One region of the Pseudomonas sp. Emmai genome, then DNA from elsewhere that is predicted to be linked to it. Evidence: predicted binding sites of a transcription regulator. Region 1 holds the regulator's gene; each other region holds the start of a gene.
What was found. The regulator sigma-54, encoded in region 1, starts transcription at its own class of promoters, with help from an activator protein. The targets are predictions, from matches to a motif close to ANTGGCATNNANNTTGCTNT.

Region 1 (9,614 bases):
CAGCAGCAATATGCGCAGACCGATCAACCCGTTAGAATCGACGGCGCTGGTGGTGTGTCGACTGGCAACGGAATGAAAGCGTATTTGAAAGAAAGCAGAATACATCTGCTATCGAACGTAAGAGGACAGTATGAGGCTCGTTAAAACCCTCCCTATTTTGCTCAGTCTGGGCGCAGCACTGGGAAGCGTGAGCGCCTGGGCTCTGCCGAACGATCAAGAGCAGCCTATCCGTATTCAGGCCGACGATGCCCAACTGGACGACAAGAATGGCGTTGCCACCTATAAAGGTGACGTGATCATTACCCAGGGTTCGATGAAGGTCAAAGGCAATACCGTGACCATCACCCGCACCCCGACCGGCGACATCGATGTGGTGACCTCGGTGGGCAATCTTGCTTACTTCGAGCAACTGCAGACCGCTGGTGACACCAAGCCTGTTCAGGGCTGGGGCGTGACCATCCAGTACCATGCCGCGCAAAACCGCGTTGTACTGATCGACAAGGCCAAAGTCGTCGACAAGGACAACAACACCACCCAGGGCGAGAAAATCGTCTACGACACGGTCAAGAAACTGGCGAGCGCCGGCCGTGCCACGGGCAGCAAGGTCACCGAGGCGCGTCCGCGCATCGACATGGTGATCCAGCCGAAGCCGAAAACCGACGAGAAAAAGGCCCAGTAATGGCAACTCTGAAAGCTCAGCATCTGGCCAAGAGCTACAAGAGCCGCCAGGTCGTGCGCGACGTCAGCCTGTCCATCGACAGCGGTCAGATCGTCGGCCTGCTGGGCCCGAACGGCGCCGGCAAGACCACGTGCTTCTACATGATCGTCGGCCTGGTGCAGGCCGATCAGGGTCGCGTACTGATCGACGACCTGGACGTCAGCCACCAGCCGATGCACGGTCGTGCGAAGGCCGGTATCGGCTATCTTCCGCAAGAAGCGTCGATCTTCCGCAAGCTGTCGGTAGCCGACAACATCATGGCCATCCTCGAGACCCGCAAGGAACTCGACAAGGCGGGTCGTCGCAAGGAGCTGGAAAGCCTGCTGCAGGAATTCCACATCAGCCACATCCGTGACAACCTCGGCATGAGCCTGTCCGGAGGTGAACGCCGCCGGGTGGAAATTGCCCGGGCTTTGGCCACCAACCCGAAATTCATCCTGCTCGACGAACCTTTCGCCGGCGTGGACCCGATTTCGGTGGGCGACATCAAACAGATCATCCATCACCTCAAGGCCAAGGGCATTGGCGTGCTGATCACCGACCACAACGTCCGTGAAACCCTGGATATCTGCGAAACCGCCTACATCGTCAACGATGGCCAACTGATCGCCGAAGGTGACTCCGCCACCATCCTGGCCAACGAACTGGTCAAGGAAGTGTATCTGGGTCATGAGTTCCGCCTTTAAGCACTGAGGTGTCTGGCTGATTGTCCGAGCGCTTGTCTCGATAAAAAATCAATAAGTTTTTATTGTTACAGCGCTCTAGGCAAACGATGCAGTTTCGGGCATATAATTTGCTTAAGTTTGGCGCTCCGGCGCCCTGTAGTGGATGGCGCATGCGCGCCGGCGAATAAGGTGTTAAGCCCCTGCCATGAAACCATCGCTAGTCTTGAGAATGGGCCAGCAGCTGACGATGACACCTCAGCTGCAACAGGCCATCCGCCTGCTCCAATTGTCGACCCTGGACCTGCAACAGGAAATCCAGGAGGCCCTGGAGTCCAATCCGATGCTCGAACGCCAGGAAGAAGGCGACGACTTCGATAACGCCGATCCCTTGGCCGACAAAGCCGAACAGCAACCCAATGCCGATGTTTCAGAACCCTCCTACCAGGAAACCGCCCCGACGGTGGACAACCTCGAGGAAGGTGACTGGAACGAGCGCATTCCCAACGAACTGCCCGTCGACACCGCGTGGGAAGACGTCTACCAGACCAGCGCCAGCAGCCTGCCCAGCAACGATGACGACGAATGGGATTTCACCACTCGCACATCGGTCGGCGAAAGCCTGCAAAGCCACCTGCTCTGGCAACTGAACCTGGCGCCGATGTCCGACACCGATCGCCTGATTGCCGTGACCCTGATCGATTGCATCAACAATCAGGGTTACCTGGACGAAACCCTCGAGGAAATCCTCGAAGCTTTCGATCCGGAACTGGACATCGAACTGGACGAAATCGAAGCCGTCCTGCACCGCATCCAGCAATTCGAACCGGCTGGCATCGGCGCGCGCAACCTGGGCGAATGCCTGCTGCTGCAATTGCGCCAGCTGTCCGCCAAGACCCCTTGGCTGGCCGAGGCCAAGCGCCTGGTCAGCGATTACATCGACCTGCTCGGCAGCCGCGACTACAGCCAGTTGATGCGCCGCATGAAGCTCAAGGAAGATGAACTGCGCCAGGTGATCGAACTGGTCCAGAGCCTGAACCCGCGCCCAGGATCGCAGATCGAGTCCAGCGAAGCCGAATACGTCGTGCCCGACGTGATCGTGCGCAAGGACAACGAGCGCTGGCTGGTGGAGCTGAACCAGGAATCGGTGCCGCGGCTGCGGGTCAACGCTCAGTACGCCGGTTTCGTACGCCGCGCCGACACCAGCGCCGACAACACCTTCATGCGCAACCAGTTGCAGGAAGCCCGCTGGTTCATCAAGAGCCTGCAAAGCCGCAACGAAACCCTGATGAAAGTGGCCACCCAGATCGTCGAGCACCAGCGCGGCTTCCTGGAGTACGGCGACGAAGCCATGAAACCGCTGGTCCTGCATGACATCGCCGAAGCGGTGGGCATGCACGAGTCGACGATTTCACGGGTGACCACCCAAAAGTTCATGCATACCCCACGGGGCATATATGAGCTGAAATACTTTTTCTCCAGCCATGTCAGCACCTCCGAAGGCGGTGAATGCTCGTCCACAGCGATCCGCGCGATCATCAAAAAACTGGTTGCCGCGGAAAATCAGAAAAAGCCGTTGAGTGACAGCAAGATCGCTGGTTTACTGGAGGCACAAGGCATTCAGGTGGCTCGCCGCACCGTCGCCAAGTACCGCGAATCCCTGGGAATCGCGCCTTCGAGCGAACGCAAGCGGTTGATGTAAGCCACAGCACAGCGTTCCAGTGGTAGATCATCTGATCTGCCGCTTTATGCACTGGCAACGAAGGAGAAGCTGTATGCAAGTCAACATCAGTGGACACCAACTGGAAGTGACCGAACCCCTGCGCGCCTACATCGGCGAAAAGCTCGAACGATTAGAGCGGCATTTCGACAAGATCACCAACGTGCAGGTCACGATGACGGTCGAGAAGCTGAAGCAGAAAATCGAAGCCACCCTGCATATTCCCGGCAATGAAGTAGTCGCCAACGCGGAACATACCGATATGTACGCGGCGATCGACGCATTGACCGACAAGCTGGATAAACAACTCAAAAAGCATAAGGAAAAGACCCAGAGCCTCCTCCAGGGCGCGACCGGTCGTTAACATCCCCAACCCATGATCCGACTTGAAAACATCCTGACCCCCGGCCGTTCCCTCGTGAACGTGCCGGGCGGCAGTAAAAAGAAAGCCCTCGAGCAAATTGCCAACCTGATCGCCCGGGAAGTGCCGGATCTGGAGATGCAAGATGTCTTCGAGGCTCTGATTGCCCGTGAAAAACTCGGTTCCACCGGTTTTGGCAACGGCATCGCTATCCCCCACTGTCGCCTGAAGGGCTGTACCTCGCCCATCAGCGCCCTGATGCACCTTGACGCACCTATCGATTTCGACGCCATCGACGGCGCCCCGGTGGACCTGCTGTTTGTACTGCTGGTCCCGGAAGCCGCCACCGATGCGCACCTGGAGTTGCTGCGCCAGATCGCCAGCATGCTTGACCGCAAGGAAGTCCGCGAGAAACTGCGCAGTGCCCCGAGCAACGAAGCCTTGTATCAGGTCGTCCTGAGCGAGCAAAACGGTCACTAATCATGCGCTTGATCATCGTCAGTGGCCGCTCCGGCTCAGGTAAAAGTACGGCGCTCAATGTCCTTGAGGACAACGGCTACTACTGCATCGACAACCTGCCCGCCGGCCTGCTGCCGGAACTGGCCGAACGCGCCCTGATTCATACCGAACTGGCACAGCCGCTGGTCGCCGTGTCCATCGACGCCCGCAACCTGCCCAGCCATCTGTCGCGCTTTCCCGAACTGCTCGAAGAAGTGCGCAGCCGGCATATCCAGTGCGATGTGTTGTATCTGGATGCCGATGAAGAAACCCTGCTCAAACGTTTCTCGGAAACCCGCCGCCGGCACCCGCTGAGCAACGCCAACCGTTCACTGGCCGAGGCGATCAACGACGAGTCCCAACTGCTCGGGCCGATTGCGGACCTCGCCGACCTCAAGATCAATACCACCAACCTGAACCTGTACCAGTTGCGCGACACCATCAAGTTGCGCCTGCTGAACCAGCCGGAGCCCGGCACTGCGTTCCTGGTGGAGTCTTTCGGGTTCAAGCGTGGCATGCCAGTGGACGCCGACGTGGTGTTCGACGTGCGCTGCCTGCCCAATCCTTATTGGAAGCCGGAACTGCGAGCGCAGTCCGGGCTCGATCAACCGGTGGCCGACTATCTGGCGGCACAGCCGGACGTCGAGGAGATGTTCCAGGACATCTACAACTACTTGTTCAAGTGGCTACCCCGTTTCGCCGCCAGCAACCGCGCCTACGTCACCATTGCCATTGGCTGTACCGGCGGTCATCACCGCTCCGTGTACCTGACCGAACGTCTGGGCCAGGCCCTGCAACAATCCCTGAAGAATGTCCAGGTTCGCCACCGCGACCTCAGCTAAAGGATTCACTACGCGATGCCTGCTCTGGAAATTGAAATCATCAACAAGCTGGGCCTGCATGCCCGCGCTTCTGCGAAATTCGTTGGTGTTGCCGGTGAGTTCAAGGATTGCACGATCCGGGTCGGACGCAATCCCGAGTCCATGGTCGACGGTAAAAGCATCATGGCCATGATGATGCTCGCTGCCGGCAAGGGCACCATCATTCACCTGAGTACCGAAGGTGAACAGGCCGACGAAGCCTTGCAGGCATTGGTGGCCCTGATCAACGACTACTTCGGCGAAGGTGGTTGAACATCAAAAGATCGCAGCCTTCGGCAGCTCCTTGCCGATCCTGGAGCTGCCGAAGGCTGCGATCTTTTTTACGCCAACGCCGTATCCATCACCATCATCAAGCAAAACCCCAGCAACAACCCCAGGCTAGCCAGTTTGTCGTGACCATTGCGCCGCGACTCCGGAATCACCTCATGGGTCACCACCAGCAGCATCGCCCCAGCCGCCAGCGCCAGTCCCAACGGCAACAGCAATTCCGCCAGGCTCACCAGCCACGCGCACAACAATGCGAAAACCGGCTCCACCAAGCCTGATGCCGCACCGATCAGGAACGCCTTGAACCGCGACATCCCCGCCCCGGCCAACACCAACGCAATCACCAGTCCCTCGGGCACATCCTGCAAGGCGATGCCCATGGCCAGGCTGTCGGCGTCAGGCATGCCGCCACCGGCCGAAACCCCGACCGCCATGCCTTCCGGAATGTTGTGGGCAATGATGGCGAACACGAACAGCCAGATTCGCGGCGCAATCACCGGGCGTTCCAAGGTGCCAACGAGCATTTCCGGACTGGCCCCGGAGACCTTGCGATCCACCAGAAACAATCCGAATGCGCCGAGCATGATGCCGAAACTGATCAGGCCGCTGGCCACCCAAGGCGTCAGCCCCAGGCTTTCGGCCGCAGAGATGCCCGGGACAATCAGCGAAAACGCGGTCGCCGCGAGCATCACCCCGGCACCGAAACCCAGCAAAGTATCGCTGAGCGCCTGGGGCATGCGCCGAATCACCAGCACCGGCACCGCCCCGAGCGCCGTGCCTAAGGCGCAAATTGCCCCACCTTGCAGGGCACGCAGCAACCTCGGCTCAAGGTCCAGCCACGCCAATCCCTGGGCAACCAACAACGTCATTCCCGCCAGCAGCAACAGCGATCCCAACGCGTAACGGAACATTCGTCCGCCGCCGATCGCCAGTGTTTCAGTGCCCATAGTCAGCCTTGGATTGTTTTTATAGAGGACTTAAACCAGCGCGGCCTGATAGCGCGCCGCGACTTCGGGCCAATTGATCACGTTGTAGAACGCGCTGATGTATTCCGGACGACGATTCTGATAACGCAGGTAATAGGCGTGTTCCCAGACGTCGAGGCCGAGGATCGGCGTGTTGCCGTTCATCAACGGGCTGTCCTGGTTGCCGCTGCTTTCCACGACCAGGGTCTTTTGCGGCGTGACACTCAACCACGCCCAACCACTGCCGAAGCGGGTCAGCGCGGCTTTGGTGAAAGCTTCCTTGAAGCTGTCGAGGCCGCCCAACTGCTCATCGATGGCCGTGGCCAGCGCACCGTCCGGTTTGCCGCCGGCATTGGGCGCCATGACTTCCCAGAACAGCGAATGGTTGGCGTGGCCACCGCCCTGGTTGATCACCGCAGCGCGCAGTTTTTCCGGGAGTTGCTGGACGCCGGCCACCAGTTTTTCCACCGACCACTCGGCAAACTCGGTGCCTTCAACGGCCGCATTGAGGTTGTTGATGTAGGTCTGGTGGTGTTTGGTGTAGTGGATTTCCATGGTCTGCGCATCGATATGCGGTTCCAGGGCATCGTAGGCGTACGGCAAGGCAGGCAAGGTAAAAGCCATTTCAATGGACTCCATGGTGAAGAGGGACAGACTGATGCCGCGGCGACACCGCCTCCATGTGCAGCAAACGATGGGTGCGTGGGTATTCGCCGTGTTCGCTGATGAAATTCAGTAGTTCGACGTAGGTCTTGCTGCTCTGGCGCAACGCGGCTTCGCGCAGGGCCGGGGCCAGTCGCGAGTCCTGCATGGTCTGCAATAAGCGCTGATGGATCGCGCACAGGTACTCGGCGCTCTCCTCCGGCTGGTTCAGGCGCAAATGCAGGTCGGCCAGGTTGTGGTGGGAAATCACGCAAGCGGCCACCGCTTCGTCGGCATCCGCCCAGCGCTCGAACAACACCTGGGCCAGCGCCAGTGCCTGCAAGTAAGCCTCGCGGGCATCGACGAACTCGCCCAGCATGAAATGGCGATTAGCCCTTTCGATCGTGCGTTTCCAGTGCTCCATGGTGTGCCTCCAAAGCAGTAGCGTGAGTTACACGCCGCCAGCGGTGAGCTTTTCTGGATTGAGCAACTCTTCCAGTTGGCTGCGCGTCAGGTCGGTGTGTTCCAGGGCGACATCAATCACCGGACGGCCCTGCTGATACGCCTTCTTGGCGATCTCCGCGGCTTTTTGGTAACCGATGATCGGGTTGAGTGCAGTGACCAGGATCGGGTTGCGCGACAGCGCTTCCTTGAGCCGGGCCTCGTTGACCTTGAAGCTGGCGATGGCCTTGTCGCCCAACAAACGGCTGGAATTGGCCAGCAACTCGATGCTGCTCAGCAGGTTCTGGGCGATGATCGGCAGCATCACGTTCAATTCGAAATTGCCCGACTGGCCGGCGATGGTGATCACCGTGTCGTTGCCGATCACTTGAGCGGCGACCATCGCCGTGGCTTCCGGGATCACCGGATTGACCTTGCCCGGCATGATCGACGAGCCCGGCTGCAAGGCTTCGAGTTCGATTTCACCGAGGCCAGCGAGCGGGCCGGAGTTCATCCAGCGCAGGTCGTTGGCAATTTTCATCAGCGACACGGCGGTGACCTTGAGCTGCCCGGAGACTGCGACCGCGGTGTCCTGGGAGCCAATCAGCGCAAACAGGTCCTTGCCAGGCTGGAATTGCACTTGGGTCAATTTGCTCAATTGCTGACTGAACAGCGCCGCGAACTGCGGATGGGCATTGATCCCCGTGCCCACCGCCGTGCCGCCCTGGGCCAGGGATTGCAGGCTCGGCAGCAGGTCTTGCAGGTGGCCGATATTGGCCTTGAGCTGTTGCGCCCAACCGTTGAGCACCTGGCTCATGCGCACCGGCATGGCGTCCATCAGGTGCGTGCGCCCGGTTTTGACGTGGTGATGAACCTGCTCGGCCTTGTGCTCGATCACTTGCACCAGGTGCAGCAGCGCCGGCAGCAATTGCTCGTGCAACGCCAATGCGGCGCTGACGTGAATGGTGGTCGGGATGATGTCGTTGCTACTCTGGCCGCAGTTGACGTGATCATTAGGATTCACCGGTTCGCCCAGCAAACGGCTGGCCAGGGTGGCAATCACTTCATTGGCGTTCATGTTGGAGCTGGTGCCGGAACCGGTCTGGAAAATATCCACCGGGAAGTGCTGCATGAAATCGCCTTCGAGCAGGCCTTGGGCCGCATCGACGATGGCTTTGCCCTGGGATTCGCTGATCTGCTTGAGCTCGACGTTGGCCCGGGCGGCGGCAGCTTTGGCCAGGATCAACGCGCGGATGAACTGCACCGGCATCGGTTGGCCACTGATCGGGAAGTTATCCACTGCACGCTGGGTTTGTGCGCCGTAGAGGGCGGCTTCCGGGACTTGAAGCTCGCCCATGCTGTCGCGTTCGATACGCGTATTACTCATCAGGAAATCCTTGCACCAGTTCTAAGAGGGGAATCGAAGGCTGCAACTCGCAGGTCGCCAGTTGCCAGGTGTAGCTCTGCCAGCGCTTGAGGCGGCATTTGCACAGGGAGAGGCGTTCCAGTTCGCGCAATGGGCGCCAGGCCTGGTCGAGACAGAAGGTTCGCCAGTGCCACGGCAGCGCGACATCGGCGGCGGTGTCGAGCAATAAACGGAAAGAGGTTTCGGCGATGGTCCAGGGCGAGGTGGCCGTGCAACAGGCCAGATACCGGCCTTCGGCCAGGTAATGTTCGATCAGGCGAGGCTCATCGGGATCCATCGCGCAACGAATCTGGCGACTCATCCAACGCCAGCTTTCGAGGTAAGGCTGCTCGTGCAAGGCAGAACTCATAATCCGGGCTCATTCGGTAATGAGATTTATTATTAGATGATAATGAGAACCAAAACAAGCTTGGATCATCCCCCGCGCACGACGCGGTCGAAGGTCGGGCGCTTAAGTACCGACACCCAAGAGCTTCGGAAAAAGTACGACAAGCAGGGAAAAGTCGTCGCAAGACTTCAAAACAACGCAGGAAAATATCAACTTATATAAACGCTGCAACACATTCACATACCCTCTCTAAAAAAAACGAATCTATTATCTCAGGCGAACACCCATATTTTTCCCATGAAGGATCTTGAGAAAACATGACAAACATCGAACTTAATGTATTTATCGAAACCGAGCTGAACTTGCTTGCCCAACGAATTATCGACAAAAAAAACGTCAGTGATGAAATTGCCCACGCGAAGATTGGATTCTATCTTTCCCTGCGCAGAGCCCTGAATTTAAAGGCAACCCCTGCAGATACAGGCTTTCTCGACGCCATTAACGACACGCTGCAGGCCTTGGGCATCATCGAAAGAAACAGGACATTCCTTGCCGACATAAAAGAATGAATCAAGTAATAGTGATTACTTGCCCAATACTACCCGCACCCTTTAAATAACAAATCTAAACAACGCTAATTCGCGCCTAACAACTAATCGTATTGTTAGGCGCTTCTATCTTTATCAGCTACCCGCCACCGTCATC
Region 2 (9,614 bases), 730 kb from region 1:
GTCGACCATGCCCACTTTCAGGTTCAGGGTGTTGCTCTGGCCCGGCACGATGGTGCCGCTACCCAACGGGTTACCTTGGGCGTCGCTCAGGGTGTAAGTCTGGCTGCCACCGCTGGCGGCACCGAACGACAGTTTGACCGGGGTCGAGTTTTTCAGCGCCGACTGCAATTCCGCCTGGGACGCCGGGTTGTAGATGTCCAGGGTGCTGCTGAGCGTTGGCTGGGTGTAGGTGCCGCCGTTAGCCGCGCTGGTGACGCCGGTTAACGGAGCGGCCGCCGCGATCTTTTTCGGGTCGCTCAGTACCATCTGAATGCTGGCTGCGGCACCGCGAGTCGGGGTTATCTTGAAGCTGTCACCGGCGCTCAAGGCACCGCCGTTCAGCGACAGGGTGAAACCGTCGATCACTGGGGGCGGCGTGGTCCCGGTGTTGAACGAGCCCATATCGGTACCGTCGGAACGCTTGACGCTGTACGCGGTGGGACTGGTGAACGTCACCGAATAATCGCTGGTGGTCAGCTTGCCGGTGTCCTTGATGGTGACATCGAGGTTGCCGGAACCGGCACTGTTGCTCGCATTGCCGATGCTGCGCTGACTGATCAGCGCGGCACTGTTGATGTTGTTGAAAATGGCCGCGCCGAAATCGCCGTTCTTGTCGATGCCTTGCGCTTGCTGGCTGTTCATCTGGTCCGCAATCACCAACGCCACACGCCCCAACTCATTGAGCGACGGGTCGAGTACTTCCTTGCGGTAGGTCAGCAGGCCGCCGATTTCGCCACCGCTGATCACTGACGTGATGTCGATGGTGCTGGAGCCGCGGTTCATCTGCAGGCCCATGCGCGTCGGGTCGTCCTTGCTCGGGGCGGTTTCCAGGGTATTGGTGGTGTTGCCCATCACCAATGGCTGGCCGCTGCCGACATAGATGTCGTAGCTGGTACCGCGCTCGACGACTTGCGCACCGGTCAACTCGGACAGTTGGCGCACCGCTTCGTTACGGGAATCGAGCAAGTCGTTTGGCTGGCCGCCACTGGTGGAGACTTCGCCGATCTTCTGGTTCAGGCCGGCAATTGTGGTAGCCAGCTTGTTTACCTGGGCCGCCATGTCAGCGAGGCTGCCATTGATGGTGGTGTTCTGGTCGCTCAACTGCTTGGCAATGGTATTGAAACGATTGCTCAACGCCTGGGCACCGGTCAGCACCGACTGACGGGACGTATCGTCGGTCGCCGAGGTCGAGACACCCTGCATCGAGGTGAAGAATTTCTGCAACACGCCGGTCAGGCCGGTGTTGACGTCCGACAGCGACGCATCCAGCGGCGTGGCCTGGGCCTGGAACGAAGCGGCTTCGCTGTTGAGCGAAGTGGCGGTCTGCAACTGGGAATCGAGGTAGGCGTTGTACACCCGGCGCACATCCGCCAGGGTCGTGCCAGTGCCGATGAAAACATTCCCGTACTGCTGCGAGGCCTTGGTGCCCTGCACGGTTTGCTGACGCGAGTAACCGGCGGTGTCGACGTTGGCAATGTTGTTGCCCGTGACAGCCAAAGAGGATTGGCTAGCCGCCAGACCCGACATCCCGATATTGAGCAAACTCATGGTTCAGACCTTATGCCTTGTGCCTATAAAGGCGTGGTGGTAGCGCCCGCCGCAGCGTAGTTTTGGTAACTCGTCATCTGCTTGGCTATCTGCGAAATCTTGTTGGCGTAGTTCGGGTCGGTTGCATAACCGGCCTTTTGCAACTCGCGCACAAACTGTTCTGGGTTATCGGCCGACTTCACCACATCTTGATAGCGATTATTGGATTGCAGCAACGTCACAAGGTCGTGGAAGCTGTCCTTGTATGAGGCATAGGAGCGGAACTCCGCCGTCTCCTTGACCATCGCGCCATCCCTGAATTCGCTGGTGATTGCCCGTGCCGAATCGCCCTTCCAACTGCTGCCGGTCTTGATGCCGAACAGGTTGTGACTGCTGCTGCCATCCTGAGCGCGCATGACCGATTTGCCCCAACCGGTTTCCAGGGCGGCCTGGGCCACCAGGTAACGCGGATCGACGCCGATGCGGTCGGCGGCTTCCTTGGCCATCGGCAACATGGTGTTGACGAATTCGTCGGCGGAACTGAACGCTTTCTTCGCCGGCGCCAACGGAATCTGCGCCATGGCACGGCCGTAAATCTGCATCTGCCCGCCCGACGCCGATGCGGTCGCCGAGGCCAGCCAATCGCCGTTGTACAGCGGGCCGGCGCCGGTCGTCATGGCCGTGGCGCGCTCTGGCAATACATTCTTGAGGGTCGTTGCCACAGACGTGGAGGCGGTCGCGATGGACGGCACCAGGCCGGCGAGCAAGCGGTCGGCCAGTTTCGGCGGCAAGGCCAGGCGCCGCTGGTTGAGCAGCGCCACGTCATTGCTGTGAGCGGCGGTCGCCGTCGGCGCCTTGACCCCGCGCGAAGCCCACAACGGACGCTCGCCATTGAGGCGCGACAACGGACCATTGGTGGCAGTTGTGCCGGCGGCCACCGGCGTGATGATCGCCTCGGCCTTGGCTTTCGCCGCGTCCTGCTTGGCTGCCGAGTTGGCAGCGGCTTCACCCGGCGCCAGCGGTTTGTTCTTCGACATCTGGCGCAACAACACGTCCGCCAGACCAATACCGCCGCCCTCGCGGGACATGGAAACGGCCAACTGCTGGTCGGACATTTCCTGGTATTGCTTGGCGGCTGGCGTGTTGAGCGGATTGTCCTTGCCCAACTCGTCAGTGGCGGAGCGCATGGACTTGAGCATTTCACCGAGGAACAGCGATTCGAATTCCTGCGCAACTTTACGCATGTTGCCTTCGCTGTTCTTGTCGCCGACTTTCAGTTGGTTCAGGCGGTTAAGGTCCGAGTACGAACCCGAATCGCCGGTGCCAACCAAAGCGCCTTTGCGCATATCCATCATGGTCGTCGTCCTCAGATCACGATCAGGTCGGCTTGCAGCGCGCCGGCCTGTTTCAGTGCTTCAAGGATGGCCATCAAGTCACCCGGCGCCGCGCCGACCTGGTTCACCGCACGCACGATCTCGTCGAGGGTGGTGCCCGGGCCGAACTTGAACATTGGCTTGGCTTCCTGCTGGGCGTTGACCCGCGAGCGCGGCACGACCGCCGTCTGCCCGTTGGACAGAGGGCCGGGCTGGCTGACGATCGGGTCTTCGGTGATGGTCACGGTCAGGCTGCCGTGGGTCACGGCGGCTGGAGAAACCTTGACGTTCTGGCCGATCACGATGGTGCCGGTGCGCGAGTTGATGATGACTTTCGCCACCGCCTGGCCCGGATCGACTTCAAGGTTTTCCAGGATCGACAGGTAGTCGACGCGCTGGCTCGGATCCAGTGGCGCGGTGACGCGGATCGAACCGCCGTCGATGGCCTGGGCCACGCCGGGGCCGAGCAGGTCGTTGATCTTGTCGACCACGCGCTTGGCGGTGGTGAAGTCGGAACGGTTGAGGTTCAGCGTCAGGCTATTGCCCTGGTTGAAACCGCTCGGCACCGAACGCTCGACCGACGCACCGCCAGGGATTCGACCGGCCGACGGAACGTTGACGGTGATCTTCGAACCGTCGCGACCTTCGGCATCGAAACCGCCGACCACCAGGTTGCCCTGGGCGATGGCGTAGACGTTGCCGTCGATACCTTTAAGCGGCGTCAGCAGCAAGGTGCCGCCGCGCAGGCTCTTGGAGTTACCGATGGACGACACCGTGATGTCGACCTGCTGACCTGGCTTGGCAAACGCCGGCAGATCCGCACTGATCGACACCGCCGCGACGTTCTTCAACTGCACGTTGCCCGAACCCGGCGGCACCTTGATGCCGAACTGCGAGAGCATGTTGTTGAAGGTCTGCAGAGTGAACGGGGTCTGGGTCGTCTGGTCGCCGGTACCGTTAAGCCCGACCACCAGGCCGTAACCGATCAATTGGTTGGTCCGCACGCCGGAAATACTGGCAATGTCCTTCAAACGCTCGGCTTGAGCGGTGAACGCTGCGGACAGCAACAGGGCAGCCACCATCAGGTGTTTAAGATTCAACGTAGCCACCTAGAAAGGGAACAGCGGGCTGAGGAAGAAACGGTCGAACCAGCCTGGCTGACTCGCATCGGCAAACGCGCCGGTGCCCGAATAGGTGATACGTGCATCGGCGACGCGGGTCGACGACACGGTGTTATCGGTAGCGATATCGTCGGCGCGTACCAGACCGGCAATCCGCACCAGCTCATCACCGGAGTTGAGCGTCATCCACTTCTCGCCGCGCACGGCAATGATGCCGTTGGGCAAGACGTCGGCGACGGTCACGGTGATCGAACCGGTCAGGCTGTTGCTCTGGCCGGATTTGCTGGCGCCGTTGGTGGCACGGTCGCCGCTGTAGCCGACGTCCAGGCTCAGGTCGCCGCTGCCTACCGGGTTATTGGTGCTCAAGCCGCCACCGAACAGCGACGACAGGCCGATGCCGGTCTTGCTGGTCTTGCCGATCTGCGAGTTGGCGCCTTTGCTGGCCTGGGTCTTCTCGTTCAGGGTAATGGTGATGATGTCACCGACCCGGAATGCCTTGCGGTCGCTGTACAGGTTCTGTTCGAAACCGGCCTGGTAGATCGAGCCATTATTGGCGGCCGCCGGCAACGGCGTGCGCGGCAACACCGGGGCGTAGTAAGGGTCATTGGGCTTGGCCGTCGGCGCGACGCAGCCCGCGAGCGCGACCACCCCACTCAGTGCCACAACAGATACAAAGCGATTCATGACCCTACCTCACGGTGCTGCTGGCGACCTTATGGCCGCCCCATAGACTTGATTACAGATTCTGCGTTACGAACGAGAGCATCTGGTCGGCGGTGGAGATCACCTTGGAGTTCATCTCGTAGGCACGCTGAGTGGTGATCATGTTGACCATCTCTTCAACGGTGCTCACGTTGGAACCTTCCAGGGTGTTCTGCAGCGTGGTGCCGAAACCGTTCAGGCCCGGTGTGCCGACTTGCGGCGCGCCGCTGGCGGCGGTTTCCAGGAACAGGTTGTTACCCACTGCTTGCAGACCGGCCGGGTTGATGAAGTCGGCGGTTTGCAGGTTGCCGATCACCTGGGAAGCCGGGTTGCCGGGAACGGTGATGGACACCGTGCCGTCAGTGCCGACGGTGAAAGTCTGGGCGTTGTTCGGGATGACAATCGCCGGCTCCAGGGCGAAACCGCTGGCGTTGACGATCTGGCCATTGGAGTCGAGGTGGAAAGTACCGTCACGGGTGTAGGACGTGGTGCCATCCGGTTGCAGGATCTGGAAGAAACCGCGACCGTCGACCGCCAGGTCCAGCGGCTGCTCGGTGGTTTGCAAGCTGCCGGCGGAGAAGTTCTTCTGGGTGCCGACGATGCGCACACCGGTACCCAATTGCAGGCCGGACGGCAGTTCGCTGTCCTGGGTCGACTGGGCGCCAGGCTGGCGTTTGATCTGGTACAGCAAGTCCTGGAACTCGGCGCGATCACGTTTGAAACCCGTGGTCGATACGTTCGCCAGGTTGTTGGAAATGGTGGTCAGGTTGGTGTCCTGGGCGGACAGACCTGTTTTGGCAACCCATAGAGCCGGAAGCATTTCGATTCTCCTCGTGCGCCTGTTTTACGGCGCGACGTTCTGGTAATTAGGTGATCTGCAAGACCCGAGCCATGGCCTGGTCATCGTCTTTGGCGGTGTTCATCATCTTGATGTGCAGCTCGAATTGCTTCGACAAAGCCAGCACCGACGTCATCTCTTCCACGGCATTGACGTTGCTCGACTCCAGGAACCCGGACACCAGCTTGACGCCCGCATCGGCTTGCGCCGGCTTGCCGTCTTTGGTGTGGATAGAACCATCCAGGCCTTTGGTCATGTTCTTCAGGTCAGGGTTGACCAGTTTGATGCGGTCGATTTCGGCCATCACTCGCGGACCTTCGCCCATCGAACGAATGCTGATGGTGCCGTCCTCGCCCACTTCGATTTTCTGCTCGGGCGGCACGGCAATCGGCCCGCCATTGCCCATCACCGGCATCCCATTGCCGGCGCGCAATACGCCCAGGGCGTCAATGTTCAGGCTGCCGGTGCGCACGTAGCTTTCACCGCCATCGGGCGTCTGCACGGCGATCCAGCCGTTGCCGGCCACGGCGACGTCGAGGTCACGACCGGTTTCCACCATCGAACCTGGCGAGAAGTCGGTGGCCGGGCGTTCGGACATCGCATAGGCACGCGCCGGAAAGCTGTCACCAAACACCGGCATCGAACGGGCCTGCTCCAGGTCCTTTTGAAAACCGTTGGTGGAGATGTTCGCCAGGTTGTTCGCATGAGCCTTCTGCGCCAGTGCATTCTGGCTGGCGCCGGTCATTGCCACATAAAGGTACTTGTCCACACTCTTTCCTCTGCATGCCGGACGTTTGCCGCCCACTGCTGTACTGCTGAGCCTTAAGCAATTTGCAGACCAACTTTTTTCTGACGGCGCCGGGCCCTGCAAACAAAGGACTTGAGGGGTTTTGAGGGGATAGGAGGATTGTGTCGAAGTCGAAAAACCGGCGGTGTTATGCCGCTAACGGCAAGGTCCGGCCTTCATGGACCACGCCGTACCCTGTGGCGAGGGAGCTTGCTCCCGCTGGGCTGCGAAGCGGCCCCAAAACGGACGTCCGAGATCTGACAGACACACCGCACGGGATGGTTTTGCGGCCGCTTCGCGCCCGAGCGGGAGCAAGCTCCCTCGCCACAAAAGCCTCGCATTACCTTAGTTTCCGGGTTCTTTACCGACATCGTACTCACGCAACTTATTGGCAATCGTCGTATGGGAAACCCCCAACCGCTTACCCAGCTGCCGACTGCTCGGATGCTCTGAGTACAAGCGCTCCAGCACCGCTTTTTCAAAGCGCCCGACAATCGCATCCAGCCCGCCTTCCAGCGAGAAATCGCCAAGCGGCTGACGCACGCCGTAATCCGGCAGGCGAATATGCTCGACCTTGACCGTCCCGCCCTCGCACAGGGAAACCGCCTGGAACAGTACGTTTTCCAACTGCCGGACATTGCCCGGCCAATGGTAATGACTGAGCCGTTCCATGGCCGCCGGCGCCAGTTTCGGCAATGGGCAGCCGATCTGCCGGCTGGCCTGATCGAGGAAGTGCTCCACCAGCGGCGTCAAACCGTCGAGACATTCGCGCAGCGGCGGGATGTGCAACGACAGTACGTTCAAGCGGTGATACAAATCCTGGCGAAACTCGCCGCGCGCGCAGAGCTCCGACAGGTCCACTTGCGTGGCGCAGATCACCCGCACGTCGAGATACACCTCTTCATCACTGCCGACACGGCGGAAGCAGCCGTCCTGCAAGAAGCGCAGCAATTTCACCTGCAAGCGCGGGCTCATCTCGCCGACGCCATCGAGAAACAGCGTACCGCCCGCCGTCAGTTCCAGCAGCCCAAGCTTGCCCTCGGCCCGCGCGCCTTCGAAGGCACCGGGGCCGTAACCGAACAACTCGGTCTCGGCCATGGACTCCGGGAGGCCCGCGCAATTGAGCGCCATCAGCGGCGACTGGCCGCGAGGGCTCGCCAGATGACAGGCCCGGGCCAGCAGCTCTTTGCCGGTGCCGGTTTCGCCTTCGATCAATAGCGGCGCATCCAGCGGTGCCATGCGCCGGGCTTCGCGCACCACCGCTGCCATGACTTTCGAGCTCTGGAAAATGCTGTCGAAACCGCGCAACTCTTGCTTGCGCACGTTATAGATGCGCTCACCCACCCGGTCGGCCCGGTGCAAGGTCAATACCGCGCCGGCCATGGCCTCGCTGTCGTCGTGCTCCGATTGCAGCGGGGCGATGTCGGCGAGAAACACATCGCCCTTCACCTTGACCCGCAGGCCATTGATCCGCGATTTGTTGGCGCGCACCAGTTCCGGCAAGTCGAAGTCCTCGGCGTACCGGGACAAGGGAATCCCCGGCACCTCGTCCACCCGCACCCCGAGCAACTGCGCCGCCGCCCGGTTGGCCGCCACGATGGAACCGCCCATGTCGATCGACAGCACCGGGAACTCCAGGGCACCGAGCAACGCGTTCAACTCCATGTGCCGACGCTCGCTGGGCATCAGCCCTACCCGCTTGACGCCGAATACCCCGGCAATCGCCTCGAATTTAGGACGCAGCGCCTGGAACTGGATATTGATCAGGTTCGGACAGTGCAGGTAGATCGCGTTGCCATGTTCACCGCCAACCTCGCCGCGCGCGACGTTGATCCCGTATTCCACCAGCAGGTTGAGAATGTCACGCAGGATGCCGATGCGGTTTTGGCAGTGGACTTTGATACGCATATAAAGAGCCTGAACAGAGTGATCGAGGCTCACCGCCGGAAAATTTCTGCGGGAGTGCTCAGTTAGTCGTCAAGATTATGTGACAGCCAGAGCGCTTTTCAAACCCGGAAAACTCAATACCTGCGCCACAGCGGCCATTCCGTAACGAAAACTTTACGAAAAGCACAGATTTTTCCTACGCGCGACGCAAACCACCTGCTGCATCACCGCACGCCTTGGGGTATCTCTAGGTCCATAGCTGTACATAACAAGAATGAATTCCCCCTAGCAGGAGAGCAGCATGAAGCAGACGCAATACGTGGCCCGCGAGCCCGATGCGCAAGGTTTTATCGACTACCCCGCCGAAGAACATGCGGTGTGGAACACGCTGATCACTCGTCAACTGAAGGTGATTGAGGGTCGTGCGTGCCAGGAATACCTGGACGGTATCGAAAAACTCGGTCTGCCCCACGACCGCATTCCGCAACTCGGAGAGATCAACAAAGTCCTCGGTGAAACCACCGGCTGGCAAGTTGCCCGAGTCCCGGCGCTGATCCCCTTCCAGACATTCTTCGAATTGCTCGCCAGCAAGCAGTTTCCGGTGGCGACCTTTATTCGTACCCGTGAAGAGCTGGATTACCTGCAAGAGCCGGACATTTTCCACGAGATCTTTGGCCACTGCCCGCTGCTGACCAACCCCTGGTTTGCCGAATTTACCCACACCTACGGCAAACTTGGCCTACAGGCCACCAAGGAAGAACGCGTGTACCTGGCGCGCCTGTACTGGATGACCATCGAGTTCGGCATGGTCGACACCCCGCAAGGCCTGCGCATCTACGGCGGTGGCATCCTGTCCTCGCCCAAGGAAACTGTTTATTGCATGTCGGATGAGCCAGAACACCAGGCCTTCGATCCGCTGGAATGCATGCGCACGCCGTATCGCATCGACATCCTGCAGCCGCTGTACTTTGTGCTGCCCAACCTCAAGCGCCTGTTCGACGTGGCCCACGAAGACATCATGGGCATGGTCAAGCAAGGCATGCAGCTGGGCTTGCACGCACCGAAATTCCCACCCAAACCGAAGGCTGCGTGAACCGCGACTTTTACTCACAAGTGAGTCTGTCAGTCGTCGTGACTTTGGTTTAGCGTGACGGCATTGACGACCGATATAAAAAACATCCGATACAGGAAACAGACTATGTCCACTTTGAACCAAGCCCACTGCGAAGCCTGCCAAGCCGGCGCCCCTCAGGTCAGCGACGAAGAGTTGCCGGTACTGATCAAACAGATCCCTGACTGGAACATCGAAGTGCGCGACAGCGTGATGCAGCTGGAAAAAG
Region 3 (9,614 bases), 1.0 Mb from region 1:
CGTCTTCGCTGATAAAGCCCAGGATCTTGGGGCGCACGGCGTGCAACGACATAAAACGCAACTCAAAACGCCAGGTGCCGGAAAAGCCCATTGGCCATGAGTTGAGTTATAGCTATTAGCCACTAATTTGACCAGCCCTGAAAAGAATCCAAGAGCCTTTAAAAATCAAGGCTCTGTGGATCCAATCAGGTCAGGTGTCAGCGGGCCGTGATTTTCCAGGCGCGGTGGATCTTACCGTTGCGGGCAAAGTCCGGATCGATGGTCTTGTCGGTGATTTCCTCGACCGCATAACGGGTGGTGAGGTTCTCCTCCAGCACGAACTTGCGGAAGTTGTTGGAGAAGTACAACACCCCGCCCGGGGCCAGGCGCGCCATGGCCAGGTCGATCAATTGCACCTGGTCACGCTGCACGTCGAAGATGCCTTCCATGCGCTTGGAGTTGGAGAAGGTCGGCGGATCGATGAAGATCAGGTCGAACTCGTCACGGCAGGCATCGAGCCAGGCCATCACGTCGCCCTGCTCCAGACGGTTCTTGTCGGAGAAACCGTTCAGCGACAGGTTGCGACGCGCCCAGTCCAGATAGGTTTTCGACAGGTCGACGCTGGTGGTGCTGCGCGCGCCACCCTTGGCCGCATGCACACTGGCGGTCGCGGTGTAGCTGTACAGATTGAGGAAACGCTTGCCGGCCGCCTCTTTCTGGATACGCATGCGCATTGGCCGGTGGTCGAGGAACAGCCCGGTGTCGAGGTAGTCGGTGAGGTTGACCAACAGCTTCACGCCACCTTCGTTGACCTCGACAAACTTGCCCTGCGCCGCTTGGCGTTCGTACTGCTTGGTGCCGCTCTGACGCTCGCGTCGCTTGACCACCACGCGGCTCTTGTCGATGTTCAGGGCCTGAGGAATGGCGGCCAGGGCATCGAACATCCGGGCCGAGGCTTTTTCCGGGTCGATGGACTTCGGCGCGGCGTATTCCTGGACGTGAACCCAATCCTGGTACAGGTCGATGGCCATCGAGTATTCCGGCATGTCGGCGTCATACACGCGATAGCAGTCGATGCCTTCACGCTTGACCCACTTGCCCAGAGCCTTGAGGTTCTTTTGCAGGCGGTTGGCAAACATCTGCCCGCCTTCGCTCAAGCGCGGTTGCTCGATCACCACCGGGGCCGGTTTGATCGGGTTGCCGTTCTTGTTGTACTTCTCGTACTTGCCCGGCGCTACGTCGTTGTCCGCGACTTCGACTTCCGCCTGCTCGCGCTCGACCTGACGCTGCTCCGGGGTGCGGCGTTCGCCAGTCACGAACTGATCCGGGGTGACCTTGATCAGCAGCAGCTTGCACGGCAACGCGCCGTTCCAGAACGAATACTGTTTGTGGCTGCGGATGCCCATGCGCTTGCCCAGATCCGGGGCGCCGGTGAACACGGCGGCTTCCCAGTTCAGGCAGGCCTGGCGCAGACGCTCGCCAAGGTTCTGGTAGAGGTAGAGCAGGCTCGCCTCGTCACCCAGACGCTCGCCGTACGGCGGGTTGCAGATGACCAGGCCTTTCTGGTTCTGGTCCGGACGCGGCTCGAAGGTGCCGACTTCGCCCTGGTAGATCTTGATCCACTCGCTGAGGCCGGCGCGCTCGACGTTGTTGCGGCCCGGTTGAATCAGGCGTGGGTCGGCTTCATAGCCGCGAATCCACAGCGGTGGCTTGGCCAGGCCGGCGGCGCAACGCTCGGTGGCTTCTTCGTGGAGTTTTTTCCACAAGGCCGGAACGTGGCCCAGCCAGGCGGTGAAGCCCCACTGCTCGCGACGCAGGTTCGGCGCCATATCGGCGGCGATCATGGCGGCTTCTACCAGGAACGTGCCGACACCGCACATCGGGTCAGCCAGCGCGCCGCCTTCGGCCGCAATGCGTGGCCAGCCGGAACGGATCAGGATCGCCGCCGCGAGGTTTTCCTTCAGCGGCGCCGCGCCCTGCTGCAAGCGATAGCCGCGCTGGTGCAGGCTGTGGCCGGACAGGTCGAGGGACAGGATCGCTTCGCCACGGTCCAGGCGCAGGTGAATGCGCAGGTCCGGGTTGAGCTTGTCGATGGACGGACGGTCGCCCTGCGGGGTGCGCAGTTTGTCGACGATGGCGTCTTTGACTTTCAAGGCGCCGAAGTGGGTGTTGTCGATGCCCGAGCCGTGACCGCTGAACTCGACGGCCAGGGTGCCGTCATTGAGCATGTGGTCTTGCCACTCGATGTCGAGCACGCCGTGGTACAGGTCTTCGGCGTCCTTCATCGGGAACCGCTTGAGCACCAGCAGCACCCGGTTCGCCAGACGCGACCACAGGCACAGGCGATAAGCGGTTTCCATGGTGGCCATGCCGCGCACGGCCGAGGTGTGCTCACGCGCTTCTTCAAGGCCAAGCCCGACGGCTTCCTCGATGAGCAGGCCTTCAAGGCCTTTGGGGCAAGTGAGGAAGATTTCGAATTGATCGGACATTGGAATTTCAGAGCCTTTGGCTGAGTGAACCGACAACGCATTGCCGGTCCGGTTTTCAATCAGGCGCTTTTCTAAAAGAGCGCCCGCGTGGCACGAAGGTGTGCCGTCCCACCCAGACTGCTCGGGTTAAAAGAGCTTAGATGTCAGGGCAGATAAAATAGTTGAAGCAACAAAATGTCATAAAGCGACCCTTCGTCGAATAGTACCCCAGCGCAAACGTGGGTCATTCTCACTAAAGGATTAACCCCGTCATACAGCGCGGGGCTGATCATACCGGGGTTTGACCAATAAACACGGGACAAACATCGTGTTACTTATGGCCATACCATCTTTATGGTTACGTTCTTATGACAAAACGATCATTCCCTCGATGTGACCTATTGGTTAGAACTCAACACAGGTTGACGTCGCAACGGCGTCAACACCTTGGCTCGCGACGCCGGCAGCGAGCCGCCAACGGCAGAGAATTTCTGCCAGACCTCGATTGAGGTCGACGCGATAAATACAGTCAACAAGTGAGGGCAACACCCTATGAGAAGACTTAAGCGTGATCCGTTGGAAAGAGCATTTTTGCGCGGATATCAATATGGCGTTGGTGGCAAATCCCGTGAGCTTTGCCCATTTACTCTACCGTCGGTACGCCAAGCCTGGATTAACGGCTGGCGCGAAGGACGCGGCGACAACTGGGACGGTATGACCGGCACTGCGGGAATCCATAGACTCAACGAACTTCACGCCGTTGGCTAACAAAGGGCCTGACACTGCAACACAATCACCTGATTACGTAACACCTTAACCACGCACGTCCCATCCGGACGGCGGGCTTCGGCCCAGGGGCACCTTCGAGGTGCCCTTTTTTATGCCTGCCTGATACACAAAATTGCTGCGAACTGCTTTTGTGGCGAGGGAGCTTGCTCCCGCTCGGCTGCGCAGCAGTCGTAAACCCTGCCACCGCGTTTTGCCTGACATACCGCGTTGACCGGGTTGGGGCTGCTGCGCAGCCCAGCGGGAGCAAGCTCCCTCGCCACAAGCAAGCCCCCTCGCCACAAAAGCCCGATCCCACCGGGGTTTAGCGCAGAGCGGCAATGGCGTCGACCGACTCACGAATCAGCGCCGGGCCTTTATAGATGAAGCCGGAATACAGCTGCACCAGGCTCGCACCCGCCGCGATTTTCTCAGCCGCGTGCTTGCCTTCGGTGATGCCGCCCACGGCGATGATCGGCAAACGGCCGGCCAACTCTGCCGCCAGGACCTTAACGGTATTGGTGCTCTTGTCACGAACCGGTGCGCCGGACAAACCGCCCGCCTCGTCGCCATGTTCCATGCCTTCGACGCCAACCCGGCTCAGGGTGGTGTTGGTGGCAATTACCGCGTCCATCCCGGTTTCGATCAGCGCTTGCGCCACCTGTGCGGTTTCTTCGTCGGTCATGTCCGGGGCGATCTTGATCGCCAGCGGTACATGTTTGCCGTGGCGCAAGGCCAGTTCGGCCCGGCGCTGGGCCAGGTCGGCGAGCAATTGCTTGAGCGAATCACCGAACTGCAGGCTGCGCAGGCCCGGGGTGTTCGGCGAGCTGACGTTGACCGTCACATAGCTGGCGTGGACGTAGACCTTGTCCAGGCAGATCAGGTAGTCGTCAACCGCACGCTCAACCGGCGTATCGAAGTTCTTGCCGATGTTGATGCCCAGCACGCCCTTGTATTTGGCGGCGGCAACACGGGCCAGCAGGTGATCGACGCCGAGGTTGTTGAACCCCATGCGGTTGATGATCGCCTCGGCGTCCGGCAGGCGGAAAATCCGTGGTTTCGGGTTACCCGGCTGCGCACGCGGGGTGATGGTGCCGATTTCAACAAAGCCGAAACCCAACTGGGCAAAACCGTCGATGGCCGCGCCGTTCTTGTCCAGACCGGCCGCCAGACCCACCGGGTTCGGGAACTCCAGGCCCATGACCTTCACCGGCACTTTCGCCGGCGCCTTGCACAGCAAACCGTTGAGGCCCAAACGCCCGCCCGCGCCGATCAGGTCCAGGGACAGATCGTGGGAGGTTTCCGGGGAAAGTTTGAACAACAGCTGACGGGCCAGGGTGTACATGGGCGGGTTTGACTCGAATGGCGGCGAAATGAGGCGGCGATTATAGCCGGGCATCGGGGTCGCAAGCGAGGCGCACACGCAAATCAACGCTCGATGGCATATGCCTTGCACCGACAAAGGCATCAGCACTCATGCCAACGACGGGATGAGTCGACAGACGATGGCGTCGTCACCCGGTTCTGCTCACGCGGGGGCCTGGGGCGACGCTTTTTTTTGCAAGGTGTTTAGCGATGAATGAAACCACAGTCGGCCCGTTGGCCTGGGTGAACGGTAGCGATGCCCCGGAAAAATCCGCGATCAACGTAGGATTCATGGCCCTGAGCGACTGCGCCTCGGTGGTGGTCGCCGCCACCCAGGGTTTCGCCCAACCCTATGGCCTGACCCTCAACCTCAAGCGCCAGTCATCCTGGGCCAACCTGCGGGACAAACTGGTCAGCGGCGAACTCGACGCCGCCCACAGCCTCTACGGCCTGATCTACGCCGTGCACCTGGGCATCGGCGGCGTTGCCCCCACCGACATGGCCGTGCTGATGGGCCTGAACCAGAACGGCCAGAGCATCAACCTGTCCCACGGCTTGCAAGCGCTGGGCGTGACCGGTCCTGAAGCACTGCACCGGCACGTGCACCAAACTCGTCCAAAACTGACGTTCGCCCAGACCTTCCCGACCGGCACCCATGCCATGTGGCTGTATTACTGGCTGGCGAGCCAGGGCATTCATCCGTTGCAGGATGTCGACAGCGTGGTGGTGCCACCGCCGCAAATGGTCGCGCACCTGCAAGCCGGGCGGATTGACGGTTTCTGCGTCGGCGAGCCGTGGTGCGCCAGCGCGGTTAAACAGGATCTCGGGTTTACCATTTCGACGACCCAGACCATTTGGCCCGACCACCCGGAAAAAGTCCTTGGCTGCACCCGCGCCTTTGTCGAGCAATTCCCCAACACCGCCCGGGCGCTGGTGATGGCGATCCTCGAAGCCAGCCGTTTCATTGAGGAAAGCCCCGAAAACCGCCGCAGTACCGCACAGTTGTTGAGCGCGCCCGAGTACCTCGATGCGCCGCTGGATTGCATCGAACCGCGTCTGCTGGGGGATTACGCCGATGGCCTGGGCCATCGCTGGCAAGACCCGCACGCTCTGCGCTTCCATGGTGGCGGCGAGGTCAATTTGCCTTACCTGTCCGACGGCATGTGGTTCATGACCCAGTTCCGCCGTTGGGGTTTGCTGCGTGAAGATCCGGATTACCTCGGCGTCGCGCGCAAGGTCCAGCAATTGGATCTCTATCGCGAGGCGGCGACGGCAGTCGGCGTTGCGGCCTGGGGTCAGGAGATGCGCAGCAGTCAGTTGATCGACGGCAAAGTCTGGGACGGCTCAGACCCGGCCGGCTATGCCCGAGGCTTCACACTGCACGCCATGAGCGACAGCTCGCCATTGCTCGCCAGCCGCTGACGGGAGACTGCGAATATGTTGCGTATCCTGCTGATCAACGACACGGCCAAGAAAGTCGGACGACTGAAAGCCGCCCTGACCGAGGCCGGGTTCGAGGTGATCGACGAATCCGGCCTGACCATCGACCTGCCCGCGCGCGTCGAAACGGTGCGCCCGGACGTGATCCTGATCGATACCGAGTCACCGAGCCGCGATGTGATGGAGCAAGTGGTATTGGTCACGCGTGATCAACCCCGGCCCATCGTGATGTTCACCGACGAACACGACCCCGGTGTGATGCGCCAGGCGATCAAGTCCGGGGTCAGTGCCTACATCGTCGAAGGCATTCACGCACAACGCTTGCAGCCGATTCTCGACGTGGCCATGGCCCGTTTCGAAAGCGACCAGGCCCTGCGCGCCCAGCTTCATGCACGGGATCAGCAACTGGCCGAGCGTAAGCGCATTGAACTGGCGAAAGGCTTGTTGATGAGGATGAAGGACTGCGGCGAGGAAGAGGCCTACACCCTGATGCGGCGCCAGGCCATGAGCCGCCAGCAGAAGTTGATTCAGGTGGCGGAGCAGATTATTGCCATGAGTGAATTGCTCGGCTGAAGGACGCCTTCGCGGGCAAGCCTCGCTCCTACAGGGTTTGTGTCGTTCACAGCATTTGAATTCGCCGAAGTCCTGTAGGAGCGAGGCTTGCCCGCGAATGGCCGCGACTCGGTCCCGGCTGTTGGCACAGATCTCGCTAAGTAATCTGTACAGGTAACCAACGGCGGTTGCCCCACCTACGACAAAGACGTCGCTCACCTCATTCGCCCATGGCGGATCCGGTGGCGGCGTTTTTTCGTTTTGGCCCCAGAGACTGGGGCCGGTGGTGCGGCCGTGGCGGCGCCCCACCTGCAAGCTCATGACTCCTTCTCGAGACGCTTAACAGCTGAGGTGCGCGATGAATTCAAGCTTCTGGAAATCCGGCCATACCCCGACATTGTTTGCGGCCTTCCTCTATTTCGACCTGAGCTTCATGGTCTGGTACCTGCTCGGCCCACTGGCGGTGCAGATCGCCGCCGACCTGCACCTGACCACCCAACAGCGCGGGATGGTGGTGGCCACGCCAATTCTGGCCGGCGCGGTGTTGCGCTTTGTGATGGGCCTGCTGGCGGATCGCCTGTCACCGAAAACCGCCGGCATCATCGGCCAGGTCATCGTGATCTGTGCACTGTTTGGTGCCTGGAAACTCGGGATCCACAGCTACGAACAGGCGCTGGTGCTCGGCCTGTTCCTCGGCATGGCCGGGGCGTCCTTCGCCGTCGCCTTGCCGCTGGCGTCGCAATGGTATCCGCCGCAGCATCAAGGCAAGGCCATGGGCATCGCCGGGGCCGGTAACTCGGGCACGGTTCTCGCGGCGCTGATCGCCCCGGTGCTGGCGGCCGCGTTCGGCTGGAGCAACGTGTTCGGCTTCGCCCTGATCCCGTTGATCCTGACCCTGATCGTGTTCGCCTGGCTGGCGAAAAACGCTCCGGAACGGCCGAAAGCCAAGTCCATGGCCGACTACCTCAAGGCCCTTGGCGACCGTGACAGTTGGTGGTTCATGTTTTTCTACAGCGTGACCTTCGGTGGCTTCATTGGCCTGGCCAGCGCCCTGCCCGGCTATTTCAACGACCAATATGGCCTGAGCCCGGTCACCGCCGGTTACTACACCGCCGCCTGCGTGTTCGGCGGCAGTTTGATGCGGCCATTAGGCGGCGCTTTGGCGGATCGTTTTGGCGGCATTCGCACCTTGCTGGGCATGTACACGGTGGCGGCGATCTGCATTGCGGCCGTCGGGTTCAATTTGCCGAGTTCCTACGCGGCATTGGCACTTTTCGTCTGCACCATGCTCGGGTTGGGGGCCGGTAACGGCGCGGTGTTCCAACTGGTGCCACAGCGTTTTCGTCGGGAGATCGGCGTGATGACCGGGTTGATCGGCATGGCCGGCGGCATCGGCGGCTTCGCCCTCGCGGCGGGCATGGGCGCAATCAAGCAGAGCACCGGCAGCTATCAACTGGCCTTGTGGTTGTTCGCCAGCCTTGGCGTGCTGGCCTGGTTCGGTTTGTACGGTGTGAAACGCCGCTGGAGAACCACCTGGGGTTCGGCCGCCGTCACGGCGGCGCGGGTCTGAGGCTTCCATGAGCCTGCAACTGAGCTTCGCCGAAGCCAGCGCCATCGGCCCCCGCGCGGAAAATCAGGACGCCCTGCGCCTGGTCACTCCGGCCCCGGCGCTGGCGGCGAGCAAGGGTTATCTGTTTGCCATCGCCGACGGTGTCAGCCAATGCCCCGACGGCGGCCTCGCCGCCCGTTCGACCTTGCAGGCATTGGCGCTGGACTACTACGCCACCCCGGAAACCTGGGGCGTGGCCCAGGCACTGGATCGCCTGTTATCCGCACAGAATCGCTGGTTACAGGCTAACGGCGGTGGGCAGCCGCTGCTCACCACCGTCAGTGCTTTGGTCATGCGCGGCAGGCGTTTTACCTTGGCTCATGTGGGAGATTGTCGGGTGTATCGCTGGCACGCCGATCAGTTGCAGCGGATCAGCGAGGATCACGTCTGGGATCAGCAAGGCATGCAACATGTGCTCAAACGCGCCCTCGGCCTGGATCAGCATCTGGTACTGGATTTTCTCGATGGCGAACTTCGTCTGGATGAGCGTTTCGTACTGCTCAGCGATGGGGTCTGGGCGGTGCTGGGCGAAACCGCCATTGCGGCGATTCTGCGCGACCAACCCGATCTTGATAGCGCCGCCAAGACCCTGGTCAACGCCGCGCACCTGGCCGGCAGCCAGGACAACGCCAGCGCCTTGCTGGTGCGGGTCGATGCCCTCGGTGAAACAAGCATTGGCGATGCGTTGATTCATCTGCAGCAATGGCCCCTGCCGCCCGCGCTGAAACCGGGACAATCCTTTGAAGGCTGGCAGGTGGAATGCCTTCTTGGGCAGAGCCAGCAATCGCTGCTGTATCGGGTGCGGGACGGGCAACAACAACCCTGGCTGTTGAAAACCCTGCCCGGGCATTTGCACGACGATCACCTGGCCGGGCAGGCATTGCTGTCGGAGGAATGGTTTCTCAAACGGGTGGCCGGGCGGCATTTTCCTGAAGTCCATGCCGCCAGTCAGCGTCAGCATTTGTACTACGTGATGCGGGAATATTCGGGGCAGACCCTGGCTGATTTGCAGGGTCGAACCGGGCCGCTGCCTCTGCCCCAATGGCTGGATGTGGCCGAGCGCCTATTGCGGGCGGTTGGGATGCTGCATCGACGACAGATCCTGCATCGCGACATCAAGCAGGAGAACTTGCTGCTGGGGGACGACGGTGAGCTGCGCTTGCTGGACTTCGGCCTCGCCTACTGCCCCGGCCTTTCCGAAGACCAGCCCTCCGCCCTGCCGGGCACGCCGAGCCATATCGCGCCGGAAGCGTTTCACGGGGTTGCGCCAACGCCGCAACAGGATTTGTATGCGGTCGGCGTGACCCTGTATTTCCTGCTGACCGGGCATTATCCCTATGGTGAAATCGAAGCCTTTCAGCGCCCGCGCTTTGGTGTGCCGGTCAGTGCCAGTCGCTATCGGCCGGACCTGCCGGAGTGGATCGCGTTGAGTCTGG

Region 2: ACY4LX_RS09325 (flagellar basal body rod protein FlgF) is a predicted target of sigma-54. The motif match lies at 6,424-6,443, and genes of this name have one in related genera.
Region 3: ACY4LX_RS10845 (CmpA/NrtA family ABC transporter substrate-binding protein) is a predicted target of sigma-54. The motif match lies at 4,650-4,669, and genes of this name have one in related genera.

What each region holds. Positions count from the first base shown of each region.
Region 1 is NZ_CM143685.1:1,335,171-1,344,784, reverse strand. It holds gene lptC (LPS export ABC transporter periplasmic protein LptC) at 1-144, shown strand, start outside; gene lptA (lipopolysaccharide transport periplasmic protein LptA) at 131-679, shown strand; gene lptB (LPS export ABC transporter ATP-binding protein) at 679-1,404, shown strand; gene ACY4LX_RS05865 (RNA polymerase factor sigma-54) at 1,589-3,082, shown strand; gene hpf (ribosome hibernation-promoting factor, HPF/YfiA family) at 3,156-3,464, shown strand; gene ptsN (PTS IIA-like nitrogen regulatory protein PtsN) at 3,477-3,941, shown strand; gene rapZ (RNase adapter RapZ) at 3,944-4,801, shown strand; gene ACY4LX_RS05845 (HPr family phosphocarrier protein) at 4,817-5,092, shown strand; gene ACY4LX_RS05840 (ZIP family metal transporter) at 5,161-6,054, opposite strand; gene ACY4LX_RS05835 (superoxide dismutase) at 6,085-6,696, opposite strand; gene ACY4LX_RS05830 (hypothetical protein) at 6,698-7,138, opposite strand; gene ACY4LX_RS05825 (class II fumarate hydratase) at 7,166-8,542, opposite strand; gene ACY4LX_RS05820 (FagA protein) at 8,535-8,930, opposite strand; gene ACY4LX_RS05815 (hypothetical protein) at 9,227-9,478, shown strand; gene pmbA (metalloprotease PmbA) at 9,593-9,614, opposite strand, start outside.
Region 2 is NZ_CM143685.1:2,063,851-2,073,464, reverse strand. It holds gene flgK (flagellar hook-associated protein FlgK) at 1-1,587, opposite strand, end outside; gene flgJ (flagellar assembly peptidoglycan hydrolase FlgJ) at 1,611-2,918, opposite strand; gene ACY4LX_RS09340 (flagellar basal body P-ring protein FlgI) at 2,933-4,021, opposite strand; gene flgH (flagellar basal body L-ring protein FlgH) at 4,049-4,744, opposite strand; gene flgG (flagellar basal-body rod protein FlgG) at 4,797-5,582, opposite strand; gene ACY4LX_RS09325 (flagellar basal body rod protein FlgF) at 5,629-6,369, opposite strand; gene ACY4LX_RS09320 (sigma-54-dependent transcriptional regulator) at 6,733-8,295, opposite strand; gene phhA (phenylalanine 4-monooxygenase) at 8,576-9,367, shown strand; gene ACY4LX_RS09310 (4a-hydroxytetrahydrobiopterin dehydratase) at 9,473-9,614, shown strand, end outside.
Region 3 is NZ_CM143685.1:2,376,389-2,386,002, reverse strand. It holds gene ACY4LX_RS10865 (sensor domain-containing diguanylate cyclase) at 1-52, opposite strand, end outside; gene rlmKL (bifunctional 23S rRNA (guanine(2069)-N(7))-methyltransferase RlmK/23S rRNA (guanine(2445)-N(2))-methyltransferase RlmL) at 198-2,468, opposite strand; gene rmf (ribosome modulation factor) at 3,000-3,215, shown strand; gene ACY4LX_RS10850 (quinone-dependent dihydroorotate dehydrogenase) at 3,538-4,557, opposite strand; gene ACY4LX_RS10845 (CmpA/NrtA family ABC transporter substrate-binding protein) at 4,788-5,999, shown strand; gene ACY4LX_RS10840 (ANTAR domain-containing response regulator) at 6,015-6,590, shown strand; gene ACY4LX_RS10835 (nitrate/nitrite transporter) at 6,928-8,139, shown strand; gene ACY4LX_RS10830 (protein kinase domain-containing protein) at 8,147-9,614, shown strand, end outside.